3 regions of the Lentibacillus daqui genome follow, and region 1 is predicted to be linked to each of the others. Evidence: riboswitches for the same ligand, from Rfam matches in the RefSeq annotation. Region 1 holds a riboswitch; each other region holds the start of a gene.
What was found. Region 1 has a riboswitch for S-adenosylmethionine ahead of O2S85_RS08690 (M20 metallopeptidase family protein). Riboswitches for the same ligand answer to the same signal wherever they lie in the genome.
Positions count from the first base shown of each region.

Region 2: it holds a riboswitch for S-adenosylmethionine, as region 1 does, so the genes downstream of both, O2S85_RS13415 (methionine biosynthesis PLP-dependent protein) here and O2S85_RS08690 (M20 metallopeptidase family protein) in region 1, are expected to answer to the same signal.
Region 3: it holds a riboswitch for S-adenosylmethionine, as region 1 does, so the genes downstream of both, O2S85_RS04955 (phosphoadenylyl-sulfate reductase) here and O2S85_RS08690 (M20 metallopeptidase family protein) in region 1, are expected to answer to the same signal.

Region 1 covers NZ_CP114176.1:1,718,483-1,724,402, reverse strand. Annotated here, with positions in the region: gene O2S85_RS08695 (ABC transporter substrate-binding protein) at 1-1,437, opposite strand, end outside; gene O2S85_RS08690 (M20 metallopeptidase family protein) at 1,466-2,662, opposite strand; SAM riboswitch class I at 2,759-2,863, opposite strand; gene O2S85_RS08685 (DNA polymerase IV) at 2,994-4,241, opposite strand; gene O2S85_RS08680 (IS1182 family transposase) at 4,451-5,920, shown strand, end outside.
Region 2 covers NZ_CP114176.1:2,644,786-2,650,705, forward strand. Annotated here, with positions in the region: gene O2S85_RS13395 (FAD-binding oxidoreductase) at 1-803, opposite strand, end outside; gene O2S85_RS13400 (spore coat protein) at 1,285-1,797, shown strand; gene O2S85_RS13405 (3'-5' exonuclease) at 1,918-2,535, opposite strand; gene O2S85_RS13410 (hypothetical protein) at 2,587-2,793, opposite strand; SAM riboswitch class I at 2,904-3,017, shown strand; gene O2S85_RS13415 (methionine biosynthesis PLP-dependent protein) at 3,096-4,217, shown strand; gene O2S85_RS13420 (aliphatic sulfonate ABC transporter substrate-binding protein) at 4,403-5,404, opposite strand; gene O2S85_RS13425 (ABC transporter permease) at 5,464-5,920, opposite strand, start outside.
Region 3 covers NZ_CP114176.1:944,353-950,272, forward strand. Annotated here, with positions in the region: gene O2S85_RS04935 (TRAP transporter large permease) at 1-113, shown strand, start outside; gene O2S85_RS04940 (acyl-CoA dehydrogenase family protein) at 146-1,348, shown strand; gene O2S85_RS04945 (CaiB/BaiF CoA transferase family protein) at 1,490-2,677, shown strand; gene O2S85_RS04950 (IclR family transcriptional regulator) at 2,783-3,544, shown strand; SAM riboswitch class I at 3,709-3,810, shown strand; gene O2S85_RS04955 (phosphoadenylyl-sulfate reductase) at 3,917-4,651, shown strand; gene O2S85_RS04960 (assimilatory sulfite reductase (NADPH) flavoprotein subunit) at 4,751-5,920, shown strand, end outside.

The DNA.
Region 1 (5,920 bases):
TGATTTGGCCGTTCCCCACTGATTTATTAATTCTTCCCAGCGTTCGCTTGTATACCAGCCGCTTCTTGCCGCATTTAACTCCAGCATACCAAGTTCACTAGGAGAAAACCGGGTAGACCAACCAATAACAACTAAATCCCAATTCGATGGATCCATCCATTTTTCCAGATAGGTCGCCCATTCATAAGGTTCTAACTTCACCTTAAATCCTATTTCTTCCATTTGTTGTTTGGCAATTTGCGCAATCTTCTCATACTCCGCTGTGTCATTGGAATATAAAATGGTCAGCGTCTTCCCATTATAATTTGACTCATTAAGCAGTTCTTTTGCTTTCTGCTTGTCATAAGCTAAATAGTTGTCTATTCCTTTATCTGAATAAAGTTCCCCTTGTTCCGGATCAAATAATGCTCCATCAAAACTATAAAATTGTTCATTTCCGTATGCAGCCTGAGCAATTGACTTTTTATCCAATGCGTATTGAAGCGCCTGACGAGCCTTAATATCGTCAAACGGAGCCTCTGTTTTATCCATTGAAATAATGTTATACCCATTCATGTAGGTAACCGGGTCTAATTCTGCATTAGCATCAATAACATCAAACAAATCGGCTGGAATGCTTTCAACATAATCGTATATTCCTGTCTTTAATCCATTTACCATTACTTGTGGGTCTTTCACAATTTGAAAATTAAGTTTATCAAGGTAAGCCACTTTCTCTCCGGTTAAACCATTCCAATCTGTTTCTTCACGAGCTGTGTAATCATCAAACCGGGTTAAAACAATTTCATTTCCTTTATCCCATTTTTCAAATTGATATGGGCCAGTTCCAATAAGCTGGTTCTGCTTAAGCGGCTTATCATCTGCTTCGTTGGCAATTTCCTCAGGTATGACAATCAAGGCTGATTTTGGAGCAGTCATATCGGAAACAAAAGCATGGTAAATTTCCTTTAATTTAATTTCAACCGTATACGCATCAATCGCTTTTACTCGCTTAATATATTTACCAGTAATCTTCCCGACAGAGGATACTTTTTCCCAACGTTCAATGGAGGCAACAACGTCATCAGCTGTCACGGTGGCGCCATTATGAAATTTCACCCCTTTACGCAACTGAATAGTATAGGTCTTTTCGTCATCACTAAGCTTATAGTCCTTTGCAATCATTGGTTTTGCACCAAAATCCTGATCTAAGGCAAATAGAGTTTCAAACATATTCCAAGCGATGTCTCTTGTGGCAGTCGCAGAAATATACATCCAGTCAAGGGAATCCGGCTCAGATCCGATCGCCACATTCAGCTCTCCTCCCTTAACCGGGGTACCGTCTGTTTCTTTATCTGCATTCTGACTGTTACTATCCTTTGAACAGCCAATTAAACCAATAATGACTAATGAGATTATTAAACGTAATATGATTTGCAATGATTTGTAAACCTTCATCACACTCCCCCATGTTCATCGCTCATATTTAAAACAAATAATAAGAAACAATTTTCGTAAATGCCTTTTCAATATTCAACAACGCCCGCTCATCGATATCAAAATTCGGGTGATGATGTGGGAAATGTGTGCTTTCATCATCATTTCGTGAACCAACCCGGAAGTATGTACCTGGTTTTTCTAATAGAAAGTAGGAGAAATCTTCAGCACCCATGCCTGTTTCAAGATCAACAACCGAACTCTCTAAAAAAGTTTCACTTAATAGCTTTTTGACTGTTTCCGTTTCTGTTTGATGGTTATACAATGCTGGATAACCAAATAAATAATCTATTTTCGCTGTTGCCTGAAAACCGGCTGCAATGCCGTTTACAATTGAATAAATCTGCTCGCTCACTTGCGTTCTTACTTTTTCATCAAATGTACGTACCGTTCCTTCCAATCGTGCAGTTTCAGGGATAACGTTAAATGCATTTCCCGCCTGAAACACACCAAGCGTGACGACCGCCGATTTTAATGGATCGACTCTCCGGCTGACGATTTTTTGCAAGGCATTGACAATATCACTGCCAATAACAATCGGATCATTGGATTGATGTGGCCTTGCTCCATGGCCTCCAGTTCCTTCAATTGTAATTTCAAATTTGTCGACTGCAGCTGCTTTATATCCTGCCCCTACACCAATTTTCCCCAATGGAATGTCAGATGCAAGATGTGCAGCGAATACGTAGTCTACGCCATCTAGTACATTTTCTTCTATCATATATTTTGCTCCCCCGGGAGGCAGCTCTTCAGCAGGTTGGAAAATGAAGATGATCGTACCATTTATATACCGGCGATACTTGCTGAGGGTTTTAGCTGTTCCCAATAAAGCAGCGGTATGACCATCATGACCGCATGCATGCATGACACCAGGGTTTAATGATTTATATGGTACATCCTTTTGATCTTCAATCGGCAAGGCATCGAAATCTGCGCGCAATGCAATTGTTTTTCCGGGTTGATTTCCTTCCAAAATGCCGATGAGTCCATTACCACCAATGTTTGTCCTTACCTTCAGTCCGAATCCGATCAGTTTTTCTTCAATAAATTTAGCAGTGTTTTCTTCTTGAAATGAAAGTTCCGGGTGTTGGTGCATATACCTTCTCCAACCGATAATTTCCTCCAAATTCTGATCCAGCTCTGAATAAATCGATTCAAGAATATTGTTTTGCTCCTTAATGTTCATGCTCCTTCTCCCCCTTTTTTTATGATTAAATAGCTAAAAAATCCTCTTCCTTTAAGACAAGAAGAGGGTAAACCACATTTAATCACATATGGCTCCTTCTTATCTTCTGAACACATACACGTTCACAGGAATTAGCACAGTACTGCCACAGTCTGTTGCCAGGTATCACAGGGCCAGTCCCTCCACCTTTCTTGATAAGAATCTTTAATTGTTGATTGATTTTAATGTTAACAATACTGGTAGGGATTGTCAACATAAAATACGCAGCCCACATACATTTTATGCTTGATCCCCACAAAAAAGCCCACACCATACATAATGATGTGAGCACTTATCTCTTGTAATCATCCAGAAAATCCTTTTGAAAACTTGTATGTGGTTGTTCATCCTTTTCAAGATTCGTCAACTTCCTAAATGGGTTTTTGCCGTATTTTGTGGTTAATTCATCAATTGCCTTATTGAGCTTTTCCTTTTCCGCTTCCTGCTCATACGTGAATAAATCCAGTTGGTAGGCGATATTTTGTTTCTCATCCACATCCTGAACCGTTATACCAAGCAAACGGATTGGCTCCAAATTCCAGTGTTTTTGAAATAATTCATTGGCAGCTTGAAGAATATCCTCTTTTGTCTCAATATATGTTTGCAGTTTTTTGCTTCTGGTAATTGTTTTGCGGTCATGATAGCGAATCATGATTTGAACACTGCTTCCTGCTGCCTGTTTTCGTCTCATCCTGCGTTCCACATTTTCAGCAAGCTGGTGCATCAGTTTACGGATTTCTGTTTCATCGGTCGTATCTTCAGGTAATGTTTGTGAACTGCCAATGCTTTTAAACTCATTAACAGCATCTGGATCAACCGGTCTTGGATCCACGCCATTAGCCCGGTTTTGTAATCGTTCTCCATTAATTCCCAAAACCTGTTTAAGCTGGTATACATCATGACGGGCCAAATCACCAATGGTTATGACATCAATCGCGTTTAATTTACGGGCTGTTTTTTCCCCAACGCCATACATTTCACCAACTGGAAGTGGCCATAACTTCTGAGGAAGATCACGCTTACGAAGAATGGTAATCCCCATTGGCTTTTTCATATCGGAGGCCATTTTTGCCAAAAATTTATTTGGCGCAATGCCAATGCTGCAAGGTAAATCCAGCTCGTTTTTGATTTGTTTCTGCAATTTTTCGGCAATCGTAATCGGATCGCCAAGCTGTTCGCATTCCGTAATATCCATATAACCTTCGTCAATGGAGACCGGTTGTACGAACGGGGTGATTGCAGCAAGCATTTTAAACATTTCCGTTGAAGCGGTTCGATATCGATCAAAATTAGGTCTCATGACAATCAAATTGGGACATAGTTTGCGTGCCTGCCACAATGTCATCGTTGTTTTAACCCCTTTTTCCCTGGCCTCGTAACTGCTGGTTACCACAATTCCTTTTCGTTCCTCAGGATTTCCGGCAATTGCCAGCGGTTTCCCTTTTAGCTTAGGATTATAAGCCATTTCAACTGATGCATAAAAACAATTCATATCAATATGGAAAATTACCCGTCCGTTTTTCGGATACCATTGAGACATGTTATCCACCCTTTGCGAACTGTTGTTTCTAACATTATAACATATATGAAGAGGCTGGGACAAAACTCCAGTAAATAAAAATTAAGGCGTAGGAGCTTACACTAAAAAAGTGTAGGCCCCACGCCTTTTTTGACATTATTTTAGTAAACAAAAAGGACACCCTTTGATAAAATTAAAGTAACTACACAATAATTTATGGAGGTGTCCTTATGTTTAAACATTATACCATGAATCAGGTAGTTTTGCCGCTAGATTTAGAAATTAAATTGAAAGAGAATGATATTGCTTTTGCGATCAATGATCTTGTCGAGAGTATTCCTGAAGAGGTTTTCGATGACTTTATACGACAAACCGGCCGTCCTGCGTACCATCCTCGCATGATGTTGAAAGTCATTTTGTGTGGGTATACGCAATCCGTGTTTTCTGGTCGTAAAATAGAAGCTTTATTACAGGATAGTATCCGCATGATGTGGTTGGCTCAAGGACATGAACCCAGCTATCGCACGATCAATCGATTCCGTTCTAATCCACACAGCGAAAAGTTATTGCGTGAATGCTTTGTCCAGTTCCGGAATCAGCTTGTGGAAAAGGAATTGATTGAAGAGGAAGCCATTTTTATTGATGGTACAAAAATTGAAGCGAACGCCAATAAGTTCACCTTTGTGTGGCGGAAATCCGTTGAAAAATATAGTGATAAGCTAATCGAAAAGTCCAATCAACTGTATGATGAGCTGTTGGAGAAGGAGATCATCCCGGCAATAGAGCGAGAAACAGAAGAGGAACTTTCCGTTAAAGAAATGGGAGAAGTAGTCGAAAAGTTAGATGAAAAGGTTGAGGAATACGATAAAAAAATCGAAGCTTGTGAGGTTGGTAGCGAACGAAAGAAAATCCGTTCCGAACGTAAATTTCCAAAACAAGCTCGCAAGAAATTTACCGATTTCATCAACCGTAAACAAAAGTATCAAAACGATATGGAGATTTTTGGTGATCGCAATAGTTACTCAAAAACGGATCCAGATGCGACGTTTATGCGCATGAAGGATGACTACATGAAGAACGGTCAATTGAAAGCTGGTTACAATGTCCAGATTGCAACGGAAGGTCAATACGCGCTCGCTTACGATGTTTTCCCAAACCCGACGGATACACGCACCTTAATTCCTTTTCTCGACTCGATTGAAGAAAACTTTTTCGAACTGCCGGAACACGTTGTCGCGGATGCCGGATATGGCAGTGAACAGAATTATGAAGATATCATCGAGAACCGAAATCGAACGCCACTTATTACATACAATCAATATCGAAAGGAGAAGAAAAAGAAGCATAAGGACAACGCTTTTCATGTAGATAATTGGGATTATAATGAGGACGAAGATACTTTTCTGTGCCCAAATGGACGGAAAGTACGATTTAGCCATCATTCCAAACGAACAGACAGGTACGGATTCACCCGTGAATTTAAAGTGTACGAATGTGAGCACTGTTCGGGCTGTCCACTCCGCGATTTATGCACGAAAGCAAAAGAAGGGAACAACCGAAGAGTCTACATTAATGAAAAGTGGGAATCCCAAAAAGAATATGTACGTGCGAAGCTTTCAGACGAGAAAACTGGTGAAATTTACGGAAAACGTAAAATCGATGTAGAACCAGCGTTCGGCTTTCTGAAGGCTAATTTGCGT
Region 2 (5,920 bases), 930 kb from region 1:
GGCACTTCCTGATATTCAGTCTCGCTAAACCAGTTCATTTGTTTAATCGATTGGGCATCCGCCAGTTCGACCCGGGCAATCGGTACACCTGCCTGTAAAATGGCAGTGACCGCTTCTACTGCATCATCAACACTGTGAAAGGAAGCCCTGGCTGCCATCGTATATTCCGGAATACCATAAACCCGTAATGTTAATTCGGTAAAACAGCCAAGTGTTCCTTCAGATCCAACGAAAAGACCATTTAAATGATAACCAGATGAAGATTTCGCTGCCAGATTGCCTGTATGAATGATCGATCCATCGGCGAGAACCACTTCCATATCGCGGACCTGATCACGCATAATCCCATATCGGACAGCCGTTGTGCCACTGGCATTTGTTGCCGCCATCCCGCCAAGCGTGGCATCAGCGCCAGGGTCAACAGAAAAAAACATGCCATACTTTTTTAGTTCCTTATCAAGCTGTGAACGGGTAACACCAGGCTGCACTTTGACAAGAAAGTCATTTTCCCTTATTTCCAAAACCTTGTTCATCAAGGAAAAATCCACAACAATGCTCGATTCATAGGGAATAACATTTCCTTCCAGGCTGGATGCAACACCAAATGGGACAACTGTCTGCTCGTACTTGTTTGCCAGTTTAATAACGCGACTCACTTCCTCGGCCGTTTCCGGAAAAACAACAACTTCAGGCAAATGTGGTGTATGATAGGATTCATCACTGCTATGCTGTTCCAATACGGTTTCATTTTTCGTCACGCGATCCGGTGCAAGTTCCTGCTGTAATTCTTCCATTAAATTCATATGTAATCTCCCCTTTAATTTGGAAAAACGAAAAAGCTTTTTATCAGTATGACTTTTTCGAACTATAATACTATTATACTATCACAGTTTTTCCAATGATAAAAAACAAAGGTGCAAGCGTCCGGTTAGCGGCGTACAAACTGGAAGGGTTCTGACGAGATAAAGGAAACATGCCCCTGCAAAAGGGGTATGCCGACGTTGGCCGCAAAGGCCGTTCTTAGTCGGCCTTCCTTTAACTTACGAACCGATGTTGACTTATCGTAGGAAGAAACCTGAAGTTTGCTAGCCGCTGGGCGCTGGAGCCGGACGGGGCCTATTCTGGCATAAGCAGAACAGAGCCTGAATTTTTGTTCTGCTTAATTTCTAAATTACAGCAAAGTTTCTAAATCGGATATTCGCCCAAAATCCTGGTTTCCTGTACCGTCCCGGGTTTAAATGAATATAGTGACATTGACTAGTTTAAAGGGAGGAACATAAATCAATGGAATCATCAGAGCGCAATCGGCCAAAGCATCTCGCTTGGCATGAAACACTGGAAGTACATGAACTTGTTGCCTTTCAATCAATTGGGTTAATGAAATTGAAACATGCGATAGGAGAAGTAAGTGATGACATGCTGCGGAATCTTTATCTGCAATGCATTAAGGATATGGAAAATAACTTGAAGGAACTGACTCAATTTTATTCCTTGGCACCTTGTGAAACAGAGGAAGATGAAGAGGATTTTCGCAATCTTGGGGACGGTTTTTATGCTGGCGACCTATTAGTATTAACAAAAAGTTGTGTCAAGAATTATGGTGCCTCCATCACTGAAATAGCTACCCCTGTGTTACGAGATACATTAAATAAACATTTGCAAAAAGCGATTGAAACACACGGGAATGTCTTTGCCTATATGTTTGAGAGGGGTGAATATCCGGCATATGATTTGAAAAAACTGTTGCAGAATGATTTAAAGAATGCAAATAAAGCCTTGAAAATGGAATATAAATAGCTCTTCCGGATAACAGCAAAAGCTGGCGAATCAACCCATTTTTAAAAGTGTGATGTGATAAGACCTATGTCGAATATACGATAAAAACGGTCCAGCATGGGTGACGGACCGTTTTCCTATTTACATATGTGAGAAATTAATTCGTCTTGGTTGTTTGGATCGTTTCATCCTCGGTGTCTTATACCCATGCTCAAAAATCCGGCCTTTTTCCATTTTACAGTGGGCAAGTAGTGAGTCCAGCAGACCACCATGCTGATCAACTGCCTGTTGAAAAATTTTTGCCGCGACCCGAGCATCCTCCAAAGCGTGGTGATGTTCAAACGTAATCCCGTGATGAACAGCGACTGTATTCAATTTATGATTCATTAGTTCCGGCCATACCCTTCTGGAAATATTTGCAGTACATAAATAATCCATTGACGGATATGGCATGTTAAAGTAATCCAGCGTATTACGGATTACGCTCATATCAAAACTGGCATTATGGGCGATCACCAGATGATCAGTAAGGTATTCGTTTAGAGTTGGCCAAATTTCCGCAAATGTTGGCTGGTTTTCAACATCACGACTTGTAATTCCATGTACTTCAATATTGAATGAATTAAATTGCATCAACGGATTGATTAACGTATAGTATTCATCGATAATCTCATGTTCATTGGCAACCACAATCCCAACCGCGCACGGACTATGCCGTTTCGCATTCGCCGTTTCAAAATCAATCGACGTAAATATCATATGTACCTCCCCTTTGCCTTCATCATATCACAAAACCCTAAGAGTGCGCGTCTAACTTTGCTCACTTATCTGGCTAATTGCGGTGTGGAAAGCTTTCCCTGCATGAACTCTCAATAAGGATCCCAAATGTAGTTTCATTTTATCGGCGGTTTTGATATCGGCGATTTTCACTAATTTTATGGCGGATTGGTGAAATTCATCGGTGATTCCCAAAATTTTCAGGAATGGTATCAATGCTGAAACAAACTTGCCCAACATCGATAGCTATCCCTTTGCACTTTTTCAGCGTAGTTTTATTGTCTGTCTTGCTTGACTTTTCAACCGGAAAATTGTATTGTATGGATTAATATTTAAAATTATATAATTGTTTCTTATCCAGAGAGGTGGAGGGACTGGCCCTTGGAAACCTCGGCAACAGACTTGCGGAATTACAATCCCAGGTACTGTGCCAATTCCAGAAGCGTGATGCTTGAAGATAAGAAGAGTGCCAACGATAATGCAACAGTCTCTTCTTATCTTTAAGTAGAGACTGTTTTTATTCTTTACCAGGAGATGATGAGATGACTAAGAGAAGTATTGAAACAAGATTAGCACAACTGGGAAACAACAGTGATGCGTCTACAGGGGCTATTAATCCGCCTATTTATCTGTCAACCGCCTATAAACATCGGGGGCTTAACCAGTCAACCGGGTATGATTACACCCGGACAAAAAATCCGACCCGCTATCTATTGGAAGAAGGTATCGCCAATCTGGAAGCGGGTGATCAGGGGTATGCCTGTAGTTCCGGAATGGCAGCAATTCAGCTAGTGTTTTCGCTGTTTCATTCCGGTGATGAACTCATTGCAACTGAAGATATCTATGGCGGTACATACCGGCTGCTCGATCATTATGCCGATCACTATCAGATTCAGACGTCTTATAGTGATTTTACCGACCTGGGCCAAACCGAGAGTCTCATCACGAACAACACGAAGGCGATTTTAATTGAAACACCGACCAATCCATTGATGCAGGAAGTTGATATCAAACAGATTGCCAAGCTAGCGAAAAAGCATCAGCTATTATTAATTGTGGACAATACATTTCTCACCCCGTACTTACAACGCCCATTGGAGCTGGGGGCAGATATTGTGATTCATAGTGCGACCAAATATATCGGCGGGCATAATGATGTGTTGGCCGGATTGGTGGCAGCAAAGGGTAACGAGCTTTGTGAACAATTAGCAACCATTCACAATGCCTCAGGGGCGGTGCTTTCCCCATTTGATTCATGGTTATTAATACGCGGGTTAAAAACTCTTTCGCTAAGGATGGAAAAACATCAGCAAAATGCCAGGGACATTGCTCATTTTTTACGCGAACAGGATGAAGTAGTGGATGTGCTTTACCCTGGTAAAGGTGGTATGCTATCGTTCCGTCTCCAACAAAGTGACTGGGTGGATCCTTTTTTACAGCAATTACAATTAATCACATTTGCCGAAAGTCTAGGAGGTGTGGAAAGTTTTATTACCTATCCGGCAACACAAACCCATGCCGACATACCGATTGAAGAGCGGGTGAAGCGAGGTGTAGACGATCGGTTATTACGTTTCTCTGTTGGGATTGAACAGGCAGATGACTTAAAGCAGGATTTAAAACAAGCATTATCCGCTTTAGTCAAAGAACCGCAACTTGGATAAAGAGAAATTTCTTTCGGTTCTGGTTTTCTCTTAAAATAGGACAGACGGATCCTATCATCAGTTAATACAGAATAAAATTAACAGCCTGCAAACATTGGGTGCAGGCTGTTTTTATATTGGCGTTTATCCAGTCAGGCAAGCAAACATTAGACTGGCGGTAGTTATTTTTTTAATAATCTCACGCTTTACTCTTCAATAAAACTCTTGTCAACGAAGGCACTAAAATCCGGTTGTTCCTTAAGAAACTGCAAATCGAAGGAAGAATCCCCAAATTCCTGAATCGTATCTTCATCAACGTCATACACGAAATTCGTGCGTTTCCAGGCGCTTTCCATCACATCACGTTCCATTTTTTGTCCGGTAATGTCATCAATACTTTGAATGGTTATATCAATCGCTTCGTCCTGATGCTCATTAATATAATCAATAGAAGCTTTATGGGCATCAACCATTTTTTGTACCAATTCCGGATTTTCTTCTTTCAATTCAGAACTAGTTACAAACACTGCGGCCGGTAATGTTTCTCCAAACGATACTTCATCGAAATCAAGTAGAACATTTGCCTCTTCCTTCAGTTCCAACATTGATCCCCATGGTTCCGGAGCTGCGGCAATGTCAACTTCCCCTTTCTCAAACATCGTCGTATATTGGGCTGGTTTGCCAGTAACATGTTTCATCTGGCCGCCAGTTCGGTTTGAGGTAATCCCCGCTTCCTTCATATAGGTTTCATACTGGACATCATGTGTACAACCTATACCCGGAGTAATAAATGTAGCGTCCTTAATATCATCTACGGTCTTGATGCCACTGTCTTTTCGGGATAAAACGACGGTTCCACCAGTCGATGAACCTGCAACTACCTCGACGTCCACTCCGGAAATGTAATTATTCATTGCCGGTCCCGGTCCAACAAGCCCGCCTTGGATTTCCCCGGCTGCCAGTGCGGTCATAAATTCTCCACCATCCGGAAATGTCTGGTATTCTACATCCACATCATCACCAAGTTGTTTTTCATATAGCTGTTTTTCAATAGCAACCATTGCCGGTGCGTGATTTAAGTTTGGAAAATAACCGATGACAATTTTCTGTTTATCACCAGAAGATCCAGATGCAGAGGAATTGCCGCCGCATGCACTTAATAACAATAAAAACGCCCCAATGACGAAAACAGTTAACGTCTTTCTCATTTAAAGTCCCCTCTCTTTGTGTGGTTATCATGTTTTTTCGATGTTCATCCTAAAATCTATTATGCTGCTTTTTCCAACCCCCATCGTTTTAGTACTTTGTTTTCAATCCGCTGAAATAGCAGCTGATCCGCTACTGAGCCAATGATGCCAATAATAATGATAATACCAATAACCAAACTCATATTATTGAAATCAGATGCGTAGGAAAGGGTATATCCCAATCCGGGACCAGTACTTAATAGTTCGGCTGCCATTAATGCCCGCCAGCTGAATGCCCAGGCCAGGCGAACACCGGTTACGGCATGCGGGATCGATGCTGGTACAACAACTTTTAAAAATAAATCGAAGCCACTTGATCCCATCGTTCGTGCTGCTTGTAAATAGATGGGCGATACGTTTTTTACACCAGTTCGCATATTCATCGTCATCACAAAGGTTCCACCAATAACAACGACAAAAATAATCGATGTCTCCCCAAAGCCAAACCAGATAATCGCAAGCGGTACCCAGACAATA
Region 3 (5,920 bases), 770 kb from region 1:
CAGAAACGTTTAAAGGTGTGTTTTGGTTTGTTGTAACTGATTTAATTATTTTAATTATACTGATGCTAGTTCCATCTATTGCAACCTGGTTACCGGCTACGATGGATCAATAAATATTTTATTTTAATAAGAGGAGAGGTTACATATGGAATTTAATCTAACAGAAGAAAACTTGGCTATCAAAAATTCAGTCAAAGTTTTTGCTGAAAGGGAAATCAAACCTGTTATTGGAGAATTTGAACAAAATCATCGGTTTCCAAAAGAAATTTTACGGAAGATGGGGGAGCAAGGTTATTTTGGATCCTGTTTTCCTGAAAAAGTGGGCGGGTCAGAAATGGGTTTTGTTAATTTAGCGATTATTTGCGAGGAAATTTCTAAGGCTCACCCAGCGCTTGGATATGCATTCAATATGCAATCCATGACCTGTCCGTTTACTATTTTAAATTGGGGATCAGATGAGCAGATTCAAAAATATGTGCCAAGTTTGATAGCCGCAGAGAAAATCGGTATGTTCGCACTCACTGAGCCCGGTGGTGGGTCGGATGCAGCAGGTTCTATGAAAACCGTTGCTGTAAAAGATGGTAACGAATATGTGATTAATGGTTCAAAGGTGTTTATTACATTTGCAAATGAAGCGGATTATGGGGTGTTATTTGCAAAAACGAATCCTGATGCAGGTCATCGAGGCATTTCCGCATTCATCATTGAAACCGACCGCCCAGGGTTTTCGGCTACCCCAATTGAGATGAGCGGTTTAGGTTATATGATGCGCAGCTGTGAAGTGTTTTTAGAGGATCATCGAATCCCAGAAGAAAATCTGCTTGGTAAAGAGGGTGAAGGGTTTAAAATTGCGATGAATGCACTGGATTATGGAAGATTAACAGTCCCTGCCAGGCTATTGGGAATTGCGCAAGGGTGTTTGGAATTGTCGATTGATTATGCAAATACCCGCGTACTTAAGGGTAATGCCATCGGAAACTATCAAATGATTCAGCACTTGATCGCCGATATGGTAGTCGAAGTCGAAGCGGCTCGCATGCTAGTTTACAAAAGTGCTTATTTAAAAGATAAAGGTGAATCAGCAACCCGAGAAAGTGCACATTCCAAATATTTTGCTTCCGAGATTACAACACGAGCAACTCGTGCTGCCTATGAAATTTTTGGTGGTTATGCCTTGACTGACGAGTATCCGATCATGAAGTATATGAACTATGCGAATATGTTGCACATGGGCGAAGGTGCACCAAATGTTCAACGAATCCTCATCGCGGAAGATGCATTGGGAATTAAGGATGCAAATCGGCATAAAATTCCACGGCGGTTTCATTTAGCGAGTGATTTGCAATAGAGTCGGACGTGGACAAGAAATGTTTCCTTTGTTGCCAAAACGTTTACATGGAGTGTGTGGTGGGACAGGGGGAGAGACAACGTCGAACTGAACTATTCCATTAGATATATGCTGTCCCAATCAGATAAGGAGGAATTTACAATGAAGCAAGCGTTGGAGGATATAAGGGTTCTTGATTTGTCGAGGGTTTTTGCGGGACCGGCTGGATCGATGATACTGGGTGATCTAGGAGCCGATGTGATTCGCGTGGAAGCGCCAGGAGGTACCGATAGTATTCGTGATTGGTGGCCTTTTGTTGATAATGAAAGTACATACTATCTATCGGCAAACCGTAATAAGCGAGCGATTACATTGAATTTAAAAAAGGCGTCGGGAAAAAAACTTTTTTTAGATCTTGTCAAAAATGCTGATGTGGTAATAGAAAATTTTAAAACAGGTACGATGGAGCGTTTAGGATTAGCGTATTCTGCTTTGGAAAAGGTCAATCCAAAAATAATTATGTGCTCAGTCACTGGATACGGTCAAACAGGTCCTTTTGCTAAAGAACCTGGTTTTGACCCGGTTTTGCAGGCGGTTGGCGGTTTAATGGATGTAACTGGTCAACCAGATGGAGAAGCAACACGTGTCGGGCTGCCAGTAGTAGACATTATGAGCTCATTATATACAGTAATTAGTATTCTTTCAGCAATAAGGATTAGAGATTTAACCGGTGAAGGTCAACAGATTGACATTTCTTTATTGGATGTGCAAGTTAGCTCTCTAGCAAATGTCGCGAGTAGTTATTTAATGAAGGGGAATGTTTCCAAAAGAGTAGGGAACAATCATAACAATATTGTTCCCTATCAGGTATTTCAATGCAAGGATAAACCTCTCATGGTGGCCTGCGGGAATGATCGGCAGTTTCAGAAGTTTTCCGAAATACTTGGCATGCCTTCATGGAGTAAAGAGGCTAAATTTAAAACAAATGCCAAACGCATTCAAAATCGGGAAGAATTAACAGACAAGATACAAAAAATAATGGTTTGGAAAGATGCAAATGAATGGTTTACACTACTTTCGGAAAAAGGAGTGCCTTCGGGTCCGGTCAATAATGTAAAAGAGGTGTTTGAACATCCGCAAGTTCAATCAAGAAAAATGGTTGAAGAAATACCACACCCTACTTTGGGTAAGGTGAAATTAGTGCGAAATCCAGTCATTTTTTCTAAAACGCCAATTTCGATTAAAAAACATCCCCCACTTTTGGGAGAACACACTGAACTATTTTTGCAGCAAGAGATGAGTCTTTCCAAAGAAGATATAGATCAATTAAAAGAAGAAGGGGCTATTTAGGGGTAAAGGAGGCCAGTAGATGCAGGTCAGTTCACTACGACTATTTGGTTGAAAGTTCCTTTTTTCTAGCCCATAATATTTATTAATATGGGGGGGGAGTACGATATGGTGAATTCACGTTTTAATCCAAATGTCATTTCCAAAGCTTTTGCAATCATCAGAGCATTTACCGATGAAAAATCAGACTGGGGAGTAAACGAACTGGCACGTTATCTGGAAATACCGGTAAGCTCCTTGCATCGTAATCTAAAAACGTTAAGAGATGAAAACATATTAGGTATATCCGCCCAAACCGGAAAATACACCATTGGGCCCGAACTCGTTCGAATGGCTTCCATTATATCGTCACAAGTAGAAATCAAACAGGTTGCCAGAACATTCATGGAGGAAATTTCATCCACGATTACTGAATCTGTCTATTTAGGACTATATCATCCACAGCATAGGAAGATTTCCTTTGTTGAGGGCGTACACAGCCAAAATCCTTTGCAATATGTTCTGGAAATCGGTGTGTTGCAATCTATCCATATTGCGGCAAGCGGAAAGGTCGTATTGGCTCACTTGGATGATGATGAAATTCAGAGGATTTTTGAAAAAGAGGCGGTTGACATTGATGAACAGGAACAAATTTGTGATGAAATAAAGCTAATACGCGAACAAGGCTATATGATTACTTTAGGTGAGCGATTGGCGGGTGCATCAGGTACTGCCGCTCCAATTTTTGATTCGACACAAAAGGTGATTGGTTGTATTACTTGTGTTATTCCTTTAAATCATTATGATGAAAAGCAAAAGTACAAAGTAGCAAAAAAAGTGATGGAAGGGGCGGCTAAGATTTCTTATGTTTTAGGATACAAGCAAGACTAAGTATAGATGGGACAGGGGATCGGATTTCCTGCCCCATTATTTTTTACAGAACAGAGATTGGAAAAAGAAACATTTATGTGTCCTAAAGCCCATTTTTCAAATAAGTATTGACATCATTTTTTCAATAATATACAATTCCTATAAAGTTAGTTTGATTTTAAGTTTTCTTATCATGAGAGGTGGAGGGAAAGGCCCGGTGAAGCTTCGGCAACAGGTTGTATGAAACACTGTGCCAAATCCTGCAGACATAGTCTGAAAGATAAGAAGGGAGCTAGGTTAGGATTTAAGTTCTGCCCCCTTCTTCTTCCAAAGCTGGAGGGGGGCTGGTTATATACACGACTTTCACCTCAAATTATTATGGAGGGATGATAAATGGAAAAGTCCCCGATTACGTACGACAATTTTCCTGGTGACCCTTTTAAAGATTTTCACCCGGTTGACGAGACACAAGGGGCATCTCCAATCTTACAATGGGCTTACGATTCATACGGAGATGGTGTTGTTTATGCTTGTAGCTTTGGTGCTGAGGGGATTGTATTAATTGATTTAATTTCAAAGGTGAAACAAGATGCAAGCGTTGTTTTTTTAGATACAGGGATTCATTTTCAAGAAACCTATGATTTGATTGATAAGGTAAAAGGTAAATATCCCGATCTTCGCATTGAATTAAAAAAGCCAGAGCTAACGTTGGAAGAACAAGCGGCGGAGTATGGTTCTGCCTTATGGACACGAAATCCGGATCAATGTTGTTTCATTCGGAAAATAAAACCACTGGAAGATGTTTTACAAGGCGCTCCTGCATGGATTTCCGGTCTTCGCAGGGAGCAGTCGGCAAGTCGTAAACATACTGATTTTGTGAATAAGGATCAACGTTTCAAGTCAATTAAGATTTGCCCGCTTATTCATTGGACGTGGGATGATGTATGGGCGTATATCAAAAACAATGATTTGCCATATAATGAACTACATGATCAGGGATATCCAAGCATTGGTTGTATTCCTTGTACGTCACGAGTAACGGATTCTGATGATCCCAGAGCAGGCAGATGGCAAGGATTTAATAAAACAGAGTGTGGATTGCATTTGCCAGGCAGTAACGGACAGTAACCTTATTGATATAATGGCTAATGACACTGTTTGTTTTAAACCTTAGTAAAGCGATATATTTAATAAATATAATTATGTTTATTGTGAGGTGAATTTGTTTTGGAATTACAAGTAAACAATAGCCCATTTAGTCAAGAACAAACCGATATTTTGCAACGTCTGCTTCCAACCTTGACAGAGACGCAAAAAGTTTGGCTGAGCGGATATTTGGCAGCTTCCCTGACAGTACAAAACGGGTTGACGGTGCCAAATCAGGAGCAAGCACCAACCAATATCGACCAACCCGCTTTAAGAGAAGTAACCATTTTATTCGGATCCGAGACCGGTAATGGGCAGACGTTGGCAGAGGAGCTAACTAAAAAAATAGAGGGGCAGGGTTTTAAGGTAACCTGCTCGGCCCTGGATGACTTTAAAGTAAAAAAGTTGAAGAATGTGCAAGACTTGCTGATTGTGACAGCCACGCATGGAGAAGGAGATCCTCCAGATAATGCCGTTTCCTTTTACGAATATTTGTTTAGCAGAAAAGCACCGAAACTAAAGGATTTGCGTTTTTCGGTACTTTCCTTGGGGGATCAGTCCTATGAGTTTTTCTGTCAAACAGGGAAAGATTTTGATAAACGGTTGGAGGAGTTAGGTGGGGAAAGACTTCATCCACGGGTTGATTGTGATGTTGATTTTGATGAACCCGCAGAAGAATGGATAAACGGTGTATTAGAAAAAGTGTGTGAAGCGAAAAAAGCCGTTCCGCAATCGGACGATGCACATACCCAACAGGTGGGGAGTCAAACACAAGAACATGATCTGCCAACCTATTCCAGAACTAATCCATTTCAGGCAGAAATCTTGGAAAATCTCAATTTGAATGGTCGCGGATCAAATAAAGAAACGCGTCATCTGGAATTATCACTGGAGGGGTCTAATTTTTCCTTTGAACCGGGTGATAGTGTAGGGATCATCCCGGAAAACGATCCAATTCTGGTAAATCAACTGATCCACGAGATGAACTGGGATCCTGAAGAAACTGTACCGGTAAATAAAAAAGGTGATATTCGTTCGATTTATGATGCATTGCATAAAAACCTGGAAATTACCTGTCTGACAAAACCACTCATGCAAAAAGCGGCGGAGATTTTCCGAAATGATAAGTTGGTGGATTTAGTTGCACCAGGGCAGGAGGAAACGTTGAAAGATTATCTTGTTGGCAGGGATTTGCTTGATTTGATCAATGACTTTCCGCCAACACGGGAGCTGACACCAGGCGAATTTGTA